DNA from 3 places in the Sporosarcina sp. P12(2017) genome. Region 3 is predicted to be linked to each of the others. Evidence: predicted binding sites of a transcription regulator. Region 3 holds the regulator's gene; each other region holds the start of a gene.
What was found. The regulator LexA, encoded in region 3, represses DNA repair genes until DNA is damaged. The targets are predictions, from matches to a motif close to CGAACATATGTTCG.

Region 1 (4,293 bases), on a different contig from region 3:
TAGTATTTGTTTTCTTATTGAACACTTGCTTCACCATCAAGTTCATATTTTGCGGACGCTCCGCCAGTCTGCGCATGAAGTACCCGTACCAGTCCTCGCCAAACGGTACGTATGTACAGAAATTATAGCCCTCTTTCGCCAACTGCAACTGCAACTCATGGCGGAAGCCGTACAGCATCTGGAACTCGAATTGATCACGTGAAATATCATGTTCTTTCACAAACTGCTTCACATGATTGATGATGTTATGGTCATGTGTCGCAATCGATGTAAACGCTCCGTGCAATAAGTGTTCTTCAATGATCTTAATATAATTTTCGTCAATATCTTGTTTATCTATATACGCAACGTCCGGTGACTCTTTATACGCACCTTTTACTAGACGGATGCGTGTATCGTTGTATTTTTTCGTATCACCTAACGCCCGGTGAAAATAAGCTTGGATAACGGTTCCGACGTTTTCATAGCCCTTTGCTTTTAATTCGTCTAGTAAACGGAACGTCGGTTCAAGTCGTGAGTGATTTTCCATATCAAAATTAACAAACATTCCTACCTTGTTTGCTCGTTTGACGATTTCTTCTACTTGTTGTTTGCAAAACGCATAATCAATATCGAGGCCGAGCTGTGATGGTTTGATCGAGATGTGCGCATCTACTTGATGTTCTTGGATTGCGTCCACTACCGCTAAGATTTGTTCTTTCGCTTCAATGGCCTCGCTCTTTTCGTACACAAATTCACCCAAATTGTCGATCGTGCATGAAATGCCTGCTAGATTGAGTTCTTTAACACTAGTAATCATTTCTTCGATGTTAGTTCCTGCCACGACTTGTTGGGCCCCTAGTTGAAAGCCGTATTTTTGGGCAGCTTGATTCAGTAGTTGATTTTCAGATAAACCAATAAAGAAATTTCTTAGCATAGTTTCCACCTCATTTGTATATTTCGTATATCGAAATTATAACACTATTCCGTCATGTAAACCTATACATTTGTTCGTTCAGTTATTTTCAAGTTCCTATGAACGGTAGCATTCGGTCTGCTGGACTATTCGGTTTAATGATCTCCTGTAAATCGAGCAAGGGAATCGGGAAATATGGGAAGCCGGCTACGTAAGGTGAAATTTCGTATAGTTGGAAGTAGACCACTAGACTCGTGTCTGCGATGTAGAAATCTTGATCAGGCTTGATTTTAGTGAATGGCTCAAGCACCGGCGTTTTCCATTGCTGAATATGGCGTCTGACATATTCCGATATCCGCTGTACATAAGGACTGCCAGGCTTGAACAGATCTTGTAGATTGTATTGCCTTCCCGTCTTCGTATCGAACGTCAGAGATTTGACGTAGGTCATTCCATGCGCTCCACCAGTGAACGAATAGACAATCAAGTTGATACTGAAGAGATCGCGCTGATTATTTTTGATTTCGTACGTTGCGACCATCTCCACAAGGCTTGGATCATAATAATTATTATCCTCTAGCATTTTATTCATTTCTTTGAACAGTACTTGATTTAGTTTCTGTTGGACTTTTGGATCATCCAGTTGTGTGATGACGGGATAAGATACATCCACTTTTGGCCTTCTATTTGATATGTGATACGTTTGAATAACAGCAGGGTTTTTCATCATTTCATCCTTCCCAAGACATTTGTCTACTATATGCAAGGGACGGACAGAAAGTTTCTCGCTTTTTCCGGGGTCGTATGATAGGATAAACACTGACTGATATAAGGATGTGAAGTAAAATGATCAATATTACATTACCTAAACCGGACGTAACGATCGTTCGCAGAAAACAAGAAATGGGACCGGATGAAACGCCAATTAAGCCAATTTATGGTTTCATCGATTTTCATGATATTCCACGTGATAAAGGCGGCCTTTTGTTGTTCTTCAACCAAAGCGACGAGTTGTTATTCGTAGGAAAAGCAAGAAAATTACGTCCACGTCTGAAAAAGCATTTTGACGATCAAGTGTCTCCATTACGTAATCACCGTGAGGAAGTAGCAAAGATTTCCGCTATTATCATCGATGACCCAATGGAACGCGAAATCTACGAAACATACGTAATCAACACACAGCAAGCTAAATACAACGTAGAAAAAGCATTTTTCAGAGACTGAGCTGTCTGCCTTCGCAGACGGCTTTTATTTTTGGTTAAAAACCATCTGCTCCTCTCGATAACTGGACATCTACCACATCTGCTACATGAATTCTTTCCGTTCCGAATGGATCACGCAGCACAATGGTCATCGTCTGCAAGTCGAGCGCTTCAATCTCCCCTTGATGAAAGCGAACTTCTCCATCATGCCAAGTTTTAATCCATGTCTCACCACGTCTGCGCCAAGCTACTTCAAGTGTCTCTTGCATCGTTTGTAGCTCCCAATCGGTTAACTCAGGCCGTTCAATATACTCATCTTCCCATTGCCAATCGCGTAGTCTCTCGAGGTGTTCAGGCAGCATGAGCGACGTCCACTTCAATTTCCCTCTATCTCGGTTCCTTTCCATCAGATATTCCCCATTTCCTAAGCGTATGTATGTTCGTATTATACAGAACGTACATTCGAAAATCAATGGTAAAAAAGGCCATCGCTTTACATGCGATGGCCAAGTGTTTATTTAGGTAATTCGAATGAACCGACAAACACTTCCAGTTCACGCGCCATTTGATTGGTCTGCGTAGAACGTTCTGAAATTTCTTCTATGCTCGCTGTCGTTTGCTCGGCAGCTGCTGCAATATTATTGGTCATGTCTTCAATATTTTGTACAGCGTGCGTCAAGTGCTCGATCAACTGTACCGCTTCTGTTGATTTCGCAGCTTCTGACGTCATCAAGTTAGAGATATTCTTGATTTCCTTGACAGTTTCTCCAACTGCTACGGAAATATTACTCAATGACTGAGACGTAAGCTTCACTGTTTCAGTACCCTTCGTGATATGTTTCGTATTTTCCGACGTAGAAGTAATGACTTGCTGGATGCGATCCGAAATATCCTTCACCAGCTTCTCTACTTCGAGTACTTCCTGATTCGATTGCTCAGCCAAGTTCCGTACTTCTTCCGCCACTACCGCAAAGCCTTTACCGTGTTCACCTGCACGCGCCGCTTCAATGGATGCGTTCAGTGCAAGTAAATTGGTTTGAGCTGCGATTCCTGCGATGGAACCCGTGATGTTTTGGATCTTCGTCGTAGATTCCACCAAGTTTTGAATCGTATCTCCAACTTGTTGTGAACCATTTCGAATTAATTCCATATCATAGCTAATTTCCTCTGCGCGTTTTGCGCCTTCTAGTGCAATCTTCATCGTTTCATTGGAGTTAACGAGCATCGAATCAGCGCTTTGTTTCGTATTGTTTAAACCACTTGCTAATCCCGTAAGAATACCTGTTGCGTGCTCCGCAGTTGACGTACCTTCCGTAACGGCTGTGACGACTTCTTCGATATTATGTGCAACCATCGTAATCGCTTCACGCATTTCGGAAAGTGATGCAGAAGTTTCCCCTGCGTTTTCGGATAAATGCTGCGATGTCGTATTCATCGTCGCGATCATATCTTGTAGGTTCACCGTCATACGATTCAGCGTACGAGCCAAGTCGCCCACTTCGTCTTGTGATTTCACTTCTGTCGGTTGGACCGCCAAGTTACCATCCGCAATTTCCTTCGCCTGCTCAATTAAGCTCGTGATCGGCTTCGTTTTCCGACGAATCAAGAATCCTGTTCCAATTGAAGCAAGTATCATGGGAATAATACTGATCAAGATACCGTCGCGTACAACATCCCAAGTACGATGTTTGACGATATCGGCATCGAAATCAATTACGCTGACTGCGATGATTTCTTTACTCGCATCCTGGTCTTCGTGTATTGGCGCATAACCCGAAAGCCGCTCTATACCGCCATACTCGTAAGGCTGAGAGTACGTCGAATGTCGATGTTCGAGTAGATCGGCAATCGCTTCTTTGTCTAAATGGAACTGGTCTCCCGGCTTAAATCCACTTGCTTTCAGATTATCGTCGAGGGCAATGATTTTCCCATCCAAATCCAAAATATATTGTGTTTCAAATATATTCTTATGTTCAGTTGTCCAGTTCAATGTCTTCCCAAGTTCATTTTGTGTGTCGACGTCGCCAGCCAATGCCTTTTCCATATCACCAGGTCGAATCAATCCAGTAGTAATATTGGCACAGCCGTACGCCTCAATTCCTGCAGCATCATACAATTTGTCATAAGCAGTCTTATATGTAGCAAGTGATGTAATGATTAACATCACCACCAAGATTCCAGCTATAATAGAACCTA
Region 2 (4,293 bases), on a different contig from region 3:
CTATTGTTTTTGCCGTAGCTTAGGATCGCTACACTTGGCTTAACATTGCTGATAAATGCAGCTGAACTACTCGTTTTTGATCCGTGGTGACCATTTTTAAGCACAGTTGCTTTTACATCATATTTCGATCTAATATAATCCTCTGTAACAGTATCAGCATCCCCCATTAGCAAAAACGATACTTTATTATAAGTAATTTTCAAAACGATGGATGCAGCATTGCTGTCTTTTCCTTTTTCATCTGCAAATAGTACACGTGTAATTAATTGTGGATCAAGCGCCAACTTGTCCAATTCCTTTGCTACTGTAAACTTAATATTCTTTTTGTCGATTAGCGTCAACAGATTATAGTACGTTTGTGACGTATGTACATAACCAGAATCGATAAAGTTTGTTACCGGGAACGCATTTAATACAGCTTCTAATCCACCGATATGGTCTGCATCTGGATGCGTCGCTACTACGTAATCCAAACGTTTAACGCCTTTTTCTTTCAAAAATGAAACGACTTTACTTCCAGCGGACTTAGGACCGCCATCCACTAACATGTTTTTACCGTTTGGAGACTGGATTAATACTGCGTCCCCTTGACCTACGTCGATGAAATGTACCTTCATCTCTTTTGTTGCTGCGTCTGTAGAAATGGGCAGCAGACTAATGGCTAGAACCATAGTCATGATAATCATTACTAGTTTTTTCAACCAAAACACTCCTTTTGTCATATTCAAAGATTATCATAGTATGTATGTAACTGGTTGTCTACATAATTTTCCAACTATATAATTACAAATCACGTAGTCAATCCCCTGAAAATGTACTATGATACGAATTAATAGAAGGGAGGGTCTGTAAATTGGGTAGGAAACGTCTTAATTTGATAGGTGACCGATATGGTGGTCTAGTAGTTAAAGAAGAGGCAGATCGCAAGGGTAAGGCACGTTGCTATTTATGCATTTGTGACTGCGGAGAGCAAAAAATCATCCTTTTGAAAGATCTTCGATCAGGTAATAGTAAGTCATGTGGCTGTCTACAAAAAGAGAAGGCACGAAATAATGCGTTGGAGTTAGCGGGCAAACGTTTTGGGAAATTGACCGTCGTAAGAAGAGAAGGGAGCATGGGTAGTAATGCAACATGGTTATGTTATTGCGACTGTGGAGGTGTGATACAAGCTTCTGGAGTTCAACTAAAGACAGGTACGGCAAAGTCATGCGGTTGCATAAGCGTTCCTACGGGAGAAAAAGTGCAGAAATATATTAAGGAAAATCTCATGGTTGACGGCGTTTATACAGCCATACTAAAAAGTAAAATCAGGAATGATAACAATACTGGAATTAAAGGAGTATTTCCGGTAAAAAGAAAAAACAGCATCAAATATCGGGCTTCTATTGGTATAAAAAACAAACAATATCACTTGGGGTATTTTGATACGGTAGAAGAAGCTGCCGCTGCACGTAGAGCTGGTGAGGAAAAGTATCATCAACCATATTTGGAGTGAGAACCTAGCCAACTGGGCTGGGTTCTTTTTATATTAATCCAAGCACTGAACGCTCACAATTTCTATTACGTGAATTCGATCCGGCCCGAATGGATCTTCCATTATTACAGTTTTGCTATGTATATTGATTTCTTTTATCTTGCCTTGGTAATAAGTTATCTTTCCATCCTGCCAGGTTTCGATTTCTGTTTCACACTGACGCTTGAGGGCCGTTTCAAGTGTTTCTTGGATGTTATCCCAGTCGAACTGGTCCAGCTGTGGTTGCTCAATATGATCATCCTCTGCTTGCCATTCACGTAGTCGCTCCAAGTGTTCCGGAATAAAGAGTGACGTCCACTTGATGTTGCCACGGTCTCGATTACCTTCCATTATAAGACCACCTTTTCTTTCTGTATGACGGGAACGGCTACTAATACATTGTCGATGAGGAAGGTGCGTTTGGACTTCCTAAGAAAACAGTAGGCGCGGAAAGAGGTCTCTCGAACTTGCAGTACCTTGATTCTTCTTTTGCTGATTGAACCATCGTTAGCCATATACATGACTTCTAGGGTTTCACCATAGTTTACCGCTCTCTCCAATTTTTACAGCACATGCGTTCCTCTCCTTAATCCAATTATAAGGAATGTACGTTCGTTTGTAAAGTAAATAAAAAACGACTCCGTTCACCATGGATAGGGTCGCTTTTAACACTACTGAAGCTTTATCTTCGTTGAATGTCGAGTGTGTTCGTTTTTTAAAAAAAGAAAAAGCACCTCAGAAGAGATGCTTTTATGAATAACCGAGAATTACATCGTCAGTTATAATTTTGTTGATGTTAGGTTTATATACCTTCGACCAAGGAGAACCTTCTTGATGAGTTAAATCCACCAAGTCCCAAGCTCCCAAATGTTGATAATCTTTTAAGACTTCATGAATAGTGTTTAAAGCAGTAAAGCCGTGTTCAGTTGAAATTACTTTAACGAATGATGGAGTAAACGACAGATTTTCATCTGAGTAGATCTTGGCACTATCATCTTCTTCATATGCAATCGGAGAAGATCCGTGAACCTTAAACACATCGTAAACACTCTTAATCACCGGTCCGTGCTTCCAAGCAAATATATCATCATCGAAAAGTTTTTCTCCTGTGGTTTTGAGGAACCTTTCGTATATTAAATATACTAACTTTTGTAGCTTCAAGTGACTTATTGGTGCTAAAGTTAAGACGTACTTCGCGATGTGTACTGCTGTCAATCGTTGTTCTATACCGATTAAATCAATAAATTGTTCACTTCTTTTTACGACAATTAGATCCTTGAAATAGCCGTCAGCTTCGACTACCGATTCCCAATAAGGAGACTCGGTGGTTAACCTGTGTATCCCTAACTGAATATCTCCATGTTTTTTGTGAAGACTATTTAAAAATTTTTGTATTTCCGACGAGTCTAACTGTTCTCCCGAGAAGTGTAAAGCTATCCGAATACCTTTAGAATAAAGGCTAGATATTGCAACAAAGTGCTTAAACATCACTTTTGACCTCCCTGAATTCTGTTTTTTTATAAATTTCTGCCCATTGAGTGTATTCTTGTTTATGCAGAGAATGAGAGTGGATATTGGTTTTGTCATCTTTATGTAGCCAAATTTGAAGTTCCCAAGGAAAGAACCTATTGTTTCCGTTATTAAAGTAAATATGGGTGGCTCGATAATCTCCCTTGCAAGAATTGTGAATCTTCACTCTTGAGTTATCAAGAGAGCTCTCTATGAAGTCGTAACATTCTTGATTGTGATCAAATTCATCCATCCAAACACGAAAACCAAACAAGTCATTTAAACACTTGTTAAGGTTAACCTTCCCTCTTTCGTTCTTTCCATTCATATAATGCAAAATTTTTGAAATCCTTGATTCCGGATCCTTCACTCTAGAAATCACCTTTAGGTCCGCGTCTAGAAAATCGTAAAATGGATGAAAGAATACCTGCTTCAAGTTTTCGCAATATTGATTCATGTATTGTACAAATTCTGCATTAATTTCAATATCTCTTTGTTCTGAAAGCGAATTACTAAAACAAATATCACTAACTTGGTTTTTTTTGAGATTATATGGCTCGTTCACTTTATCTAACCAATTAGCAGAATGATCATGATGTAAACCATCAATGTTATTGATTAATTCAATTAAAGGTGAAATCTCTGTTATATTGCGCAAAAAACCACCTCTGTATATGTATAATATGCTACGTATCTATTAAACCATATGTAAAGATTATTTGCCAATCTATAATTTTCACATAATTATCCGCTAATTCGTATCCGTCAACGATATAATTTGAAAGTGAGCTATTTAACGCTTCGATATTTCGAAAATAAAAAAGCGACCTATCCATAAAAGGACAGGTCGCTTTACCTTTGCATTGGCCTTTCTCCGAACCGCGTCATATCAATGTTTATATTACGGCCAATTGCTCCTTATTTAAATTCTTTAACCCCGGCACCAATCATCAGCGCTACTAAATCTCCGTTAGCCGCGGACCCATCTGCCTGCTTATTAATCCAAGATGAAGAGTATCCGCGTTCCGATGCCGCTTCGACTGCCATCTCCTGTTGTAATTTGCTACCTAGAAAAGTCTCTACTACCTTACGTAACGTGCCAGATGTAAATTCTAACTCGATCGTAAGTTTCTCTGGCGCGGGTGTCGGTTTAGGTTTATTCGGCACTGCTGCTACATCTTTTTTACCTCCTGCGTAATTAACTATTCCTTGCGCTGTCAGTAATGCCAACTTCTCGACTTCATCAATCAAGATATTTTCATCGCTATAAT
Region 3 (4,293 bases):
GAAAGTAGAAGAAATTGCGTTTTTTAACCAAAGAAAAGTCTTACAGGCATTCAAGAAAAATCAAGTAAGCGACTTTCATTTATCAGGCTCAACAGGTTATGGCTATGACGACAGTGGCCGTGATGTATTGGAACAAGTGTATTCGGATGTGTTCGGAGCGGAAGACTGTCTTGTAAGAAATCAAATTATCTCGGGCACGCATGCCATTACAATCAGCTTGTTCGGGATATTGCGCCCAGGTGACGAACTACTTTATATTACAGGTAAACCATACGACACGTTGGAATCTATCATTTCCGGCAACGGCAAAGATACGGGTTCACTTGAGGATTTTCAGATTTCTTATCAGCATATTGATTTGAACGAGGATGGTTCTGTTGATTACGAGAAAGCAAAAGAGACGATTTCAGAGAAGACGAAAATCGTAGCGATCCAACGTTCGAAAGGCTATTCAAGTAATCCATCATTCAGAATCCATGAAATTGAAGCGATTATTAAAGAAATCCGCAAAATGAAAGAAGATGTCGTAGTCTTTGTAGACAATTGCTATGGAGAATTTGTGGAAATGAAAGAGCCTGTAGAAGTTGGAGCAGATCTAATGGCAGGCTCGCTCATAAAAAATCCAGGCGGTGGACTTGCTAGAACAGGTGGTTACATTGCAGGCAGAAAAGACTTGGTTGAAAAGTGTGCTTATCGTATGACTTCTCCAGGCCTTGGAGCTGAAGCAGGGGCTTCACTCGATACGTTACTTGAGATGTACCAAGGATTCTTCTTAGCGCCACACGTAGTCAGTCAGGCGGTTAAAGGCGCGTTATTCACATCGGCATTTTTCGCAAGCTTCGGTATGGATACAACACCGCATTACAGTGAGCTTCGAACGGATTTAATTCAATCGGTGAACTTTTTAAATGCTGAACAAATGATTGCGTTTTGTCAGATGATCCAGCAAAACTCACCAATTAATGCTCAATATGCCCCAGAGCCATCTTACATGCCCGGTTATGCTGATGACGTCATCATGGCTGCGGGTACATTCATTCAAGGTTCCAGTATTGAGTTGACAGCTGACGGTCCGATCAGACCGCCATACACAGCATATATTCAAGGTGGATTGACTTATGAACATGTAAAATCTGCAATACTAGATTCGATGGAACAATTGCTTGAAAAGAAGTTGGTATAAAGAAAAAAGTGTATCGAAAACCTCTTGAGGTTTCTCGATACACTTTTTTTCATTAATGAATCATCCGAAATACACCGATCACTTTTCCAAGAATGGAAACTTGATCTACAATGATCGGCTCCATGGAAGAGTTTTCTGGTTGGAGTCGAAAATAATCTTTTTCTTTAAAGAAACGTTTAACGGTTGCTTCATCTTCTTCTGTCATAGCTACGACAATTTCCCCATTGCTTGCAGAGTGCGTTTGTCTGACAATCACACGGTCTCCGTTTAGGATGCCGGCTTCAATCATACTGTCTCCTACAATCTCCAACATAAAGATTTCATCCTCTGAGGAACCAAATGTATCCGGCAATGGGAAGTACTCTTCAATATTTTCAATCGTCGTAATTGGATTGCCTGCTGTAACTTTACCAATCAACGGCACATGCATAACGCCATTTTTTAGTTCATCTAGTCCTTCTGGATCCAAAATTTCAATAGCTCGGGGTTTTGTCGGGTCCCTGCGTATGAAACCTTTACTCTCGAGTCGTGATAAGTGACCGTGAACCGTAGAACTTGATGCAAGACCTACAGCTTCTCCAATTTCACGAACGGAAGGGGGATAACCTTTTAAACGCACTTCATCTTTTATGAAAGCAAGTATTTCTTCTTGTCTCTTTGATATTTTCTTCAACAGATTCACCTCTTCTACTAGTTTGCGAGCAATGGTATACTGAACCATTATTTTGAATATAGTATAACATGTGTTCGATTACTAATCAAACAAAGGTTCTAATTTTGCTTGACATAGAATCATATGTTCTCTTATAATTAAGAACAAGTATTCCGAACATGCATTCTAAATACGCGAATTCGAGGAGGAGTTAAAATGGAGTTTATTAAAGAATTTATCAAAAATAATTATTATTTCGCAGTATTATTAGCAGTTTGTGTATCTTTTGCCTGGCTTCAATTTGATAAAATAGCCGAGGAAGATCACTACATAGAAATCGTTATTAATGAAGGGGATACACTTTGGCAGCTGGCTTCTAACTACTCAGAAGATATACCCACAACCCACTGGATTGAACAGGTGCGTTCACTAAATGAATTACCTACTGACCAAATCGTTTCAGGTGAATTACTCCGTGTGCCTGTTAAAATTAATAAACAAACAGATATCCAGGTAGCTGAAATAGGAGTAGGATCTAAATGACAGAAAAGAAATGTGTAATATACTGCCGTGTGAGTACGGAAAAAGAAACACAAGAACAATCTATTGTGAGACAGCAAGAGGAGCTTGAAAAATTAGCTGCTGAGCTATCCTATGATTGTGTTGGCATCTATACGGATCGGCAAAGTGGATATGATATGGATCGTGAAGGTCTTCTATCCATGTTGGATCAAATCCAAAACGATACAGTGGATGCAGTATTCATTCAAGATGAAACACGATTAGGACGAGGGAATGCTAGGGTTGCGATTTTGCATGTAATTGCTAAAAGTGAAACGACTGTGATTACCAATCATTCAAACGGTACGATTGAACTGAATGAAATGGATTCCATGTTACTAGAAATTCTCGCAATCGTAGAAGAATATCAACGAAAACTACATAATGCAAAAATACGTAGAGGAATGAAGCGTGCTGTTGACAGAGGCTATGATCCATCAAAGAATCTGCGAAATATTGACCAGGGACCGGGGCGTGAAAGACTTGAACTTCCAATAGAAGAAATTGTCTCACTTCGTAACAAAGGTCTCACATATGAAGAAATTGCAACAGTATTAAATGGATTAGGCCATGCGGTCAGTAAAGCGACAGTTCATAGAAGATATAAAGAGTTTATAGCGCAAGAACACTAATAGGTTGCACTTTTCCTCCAGGTTGTTTACATTTTATTAAACGACTAACTTTTGGAGGGTTTTAAAGATGCTATCAGAAAAGAAAATAAAACGTATTAATGAATTGGCAAATAAAAAGAAAACAACAGGATTATCGATTGAAGAGGCAAAAGAACAGACGCGGTTGAGAAAGGAATACTTGGAATCATTCCGTACAAGCATGCGTGAAACGATCGAATCGGTCAAAGTAGTAGATCCAGAAGGAAATGATGTAACACCAGATAAAGTTAAACAAGCAAGGGCGAATCAAAAACCTTTAAATTGATGATAGGTAAAGGATTAACATTGTAATTAACTCTAGAATTGACTACACTAGAGAAGGAATATGTACTATAAAACACTCATATGAGACAGGATGGAAAGGATGTACAGCATGACCGAAAAAATCGATCAACTGGCAATAACGACAATCCGAACATTATCAATCGATGCAATTGAAAAAGCAAATTCTGGTCACCCGGGATTACCGATGGGTGCAGCACCGATGGCTTACACACTATGGACGCAACATTTACACCATAATCCATCAAACCCACAATGGTTCAATCGTGACCGTTTTGTACTTTCAGCAGGACACGGCTCGATGTTACTCTACAGCTTGTTGCATCTAAGCGGTTACGGCTTGACTATTGAGGACATAAAGAATTTCAGACAATGGGATTCCAAGACCCCTGGACATCCAGAGTATGGACATACAGTAGGAGTTGAAGCAACGACAGGGCCGCTTGGACAAGGAATTGGTATGTCTGTAGGTATGGCAATGGCTGAAAAACATCTTGCAGCAATATATAACAAACCCGGTTTCGATATTGTCGATCACTACACATATGCACTATGCGGAGATGGAGATTTGATGGAAGGTGTAGCAGCAGAGGCAATTTCCATGGCTGGCCACCTTCAATTAAATAAACTAATCGTGCTATATGACAGTAACGACATCTCTTTAGATGGCGATTTGGATATGTCATTCTCTGAAAACATTAGAAAGCGCTTTGAATCATATGGCTGGAACTATGCACGCGTTGAAGATGGAAATGACACAAGATCCGTTTCTGATGCAATTGAAAAAGCAAAAGGCAATACTGGCGGACCGACAATCATTGAAGTAAAAACTGTGATCGGCTATGGTTCACCAAACAAGTCTGGTAAAGCAGATGCACACGGTGCACCATTAGGTGAAGATGAAATGGCACTTACGAAAGAGTATTATAAGTGGACATTCGAAG

Region 1: a site for LexA is predicted at 2,527-2,540, ahead of CSV80_RS06410 (YolD-like family protein). Genes of this name have one in related genera too.
Region 2: a site for LexA is predicted at 2,115-2,128, ahead of CSV80_RS00960 (YolD-like family protein). Genes of this name have one in related genera too.

The regions. Positions count from the first base shown of each region.
Region 1 covers NZ_PDYL01000006.1:102,371-106,663, reverse strand. Annotated here, with positions in the region: gene CSV80_RS06425 (proline dehydrogenase family protein) at 1-916, opposite strand, end outside; gene CSV80_RS06420 (DUF3298 and DUF4163 domain-containing protein) at 1,005-1,625, opposite strand; gene CSV80_RS06415 (nucleotide excision repair endonuclease) at 1,742-2,119, shown strand; gene CSV80_RS06410 (YolD-like family protein) at 2,154-2,504, opposite strand; gene CSV80_RS06405 (methyl-accepting chemotaxis protein) at 2,612-4,293, opposite strand, start outside.
Region 2 covers NZ_PDYL01000001.1:167,949-172,241, reverse strand. Annotated here, with positions in the region: gene CSV80_RS18095 (MBL fold metallo-hydrolase) at 1-701, opposite strand, end outside; gene CSV80_RS00965 (HNH endonuclease) at 854-1,495, shown strand; gene CSV80_RS00960 (YolD-like family protein) at 1,529-1,864, opposite strand; gene CSV80_RS00950 (Panacea domain-containing protein) at 2,264-3,001, opposite strand; gene CSV80_RS00945 (nucleotidyltransferase family protein) at 2,994-3,680, opposite strand; gene CSV80_RS00940 (N-acetylmuramoyl-L-alanine amidase family protein) at 3,941-4,293, opposite strand, start outside.
Region 3 covers NZ_PDYL01000002.1:31,523-35,815, reverse strand. Annotated here, with positions in the region: gene CSV80_RS01635 (methionine gamma-lyase family protein) at 1-1,183, shown strand, start outside; gene lexA (transcriptional repressor LexA) at 1,236-1,856, opposite strand; gene yneA (cell division suppressor protein YneA) at 2,052-2,378, shown strand; gene CSV80_RS01620 (YneB family resolvase-like protein) at 2,375-3,028, shown strand; gene CSV80_RS01615 (DUF896 domain-containing protein) at 3,096-3,332, shown strand; gene tkt (transketolase) at 3,441-4,293, shown strand, end outside.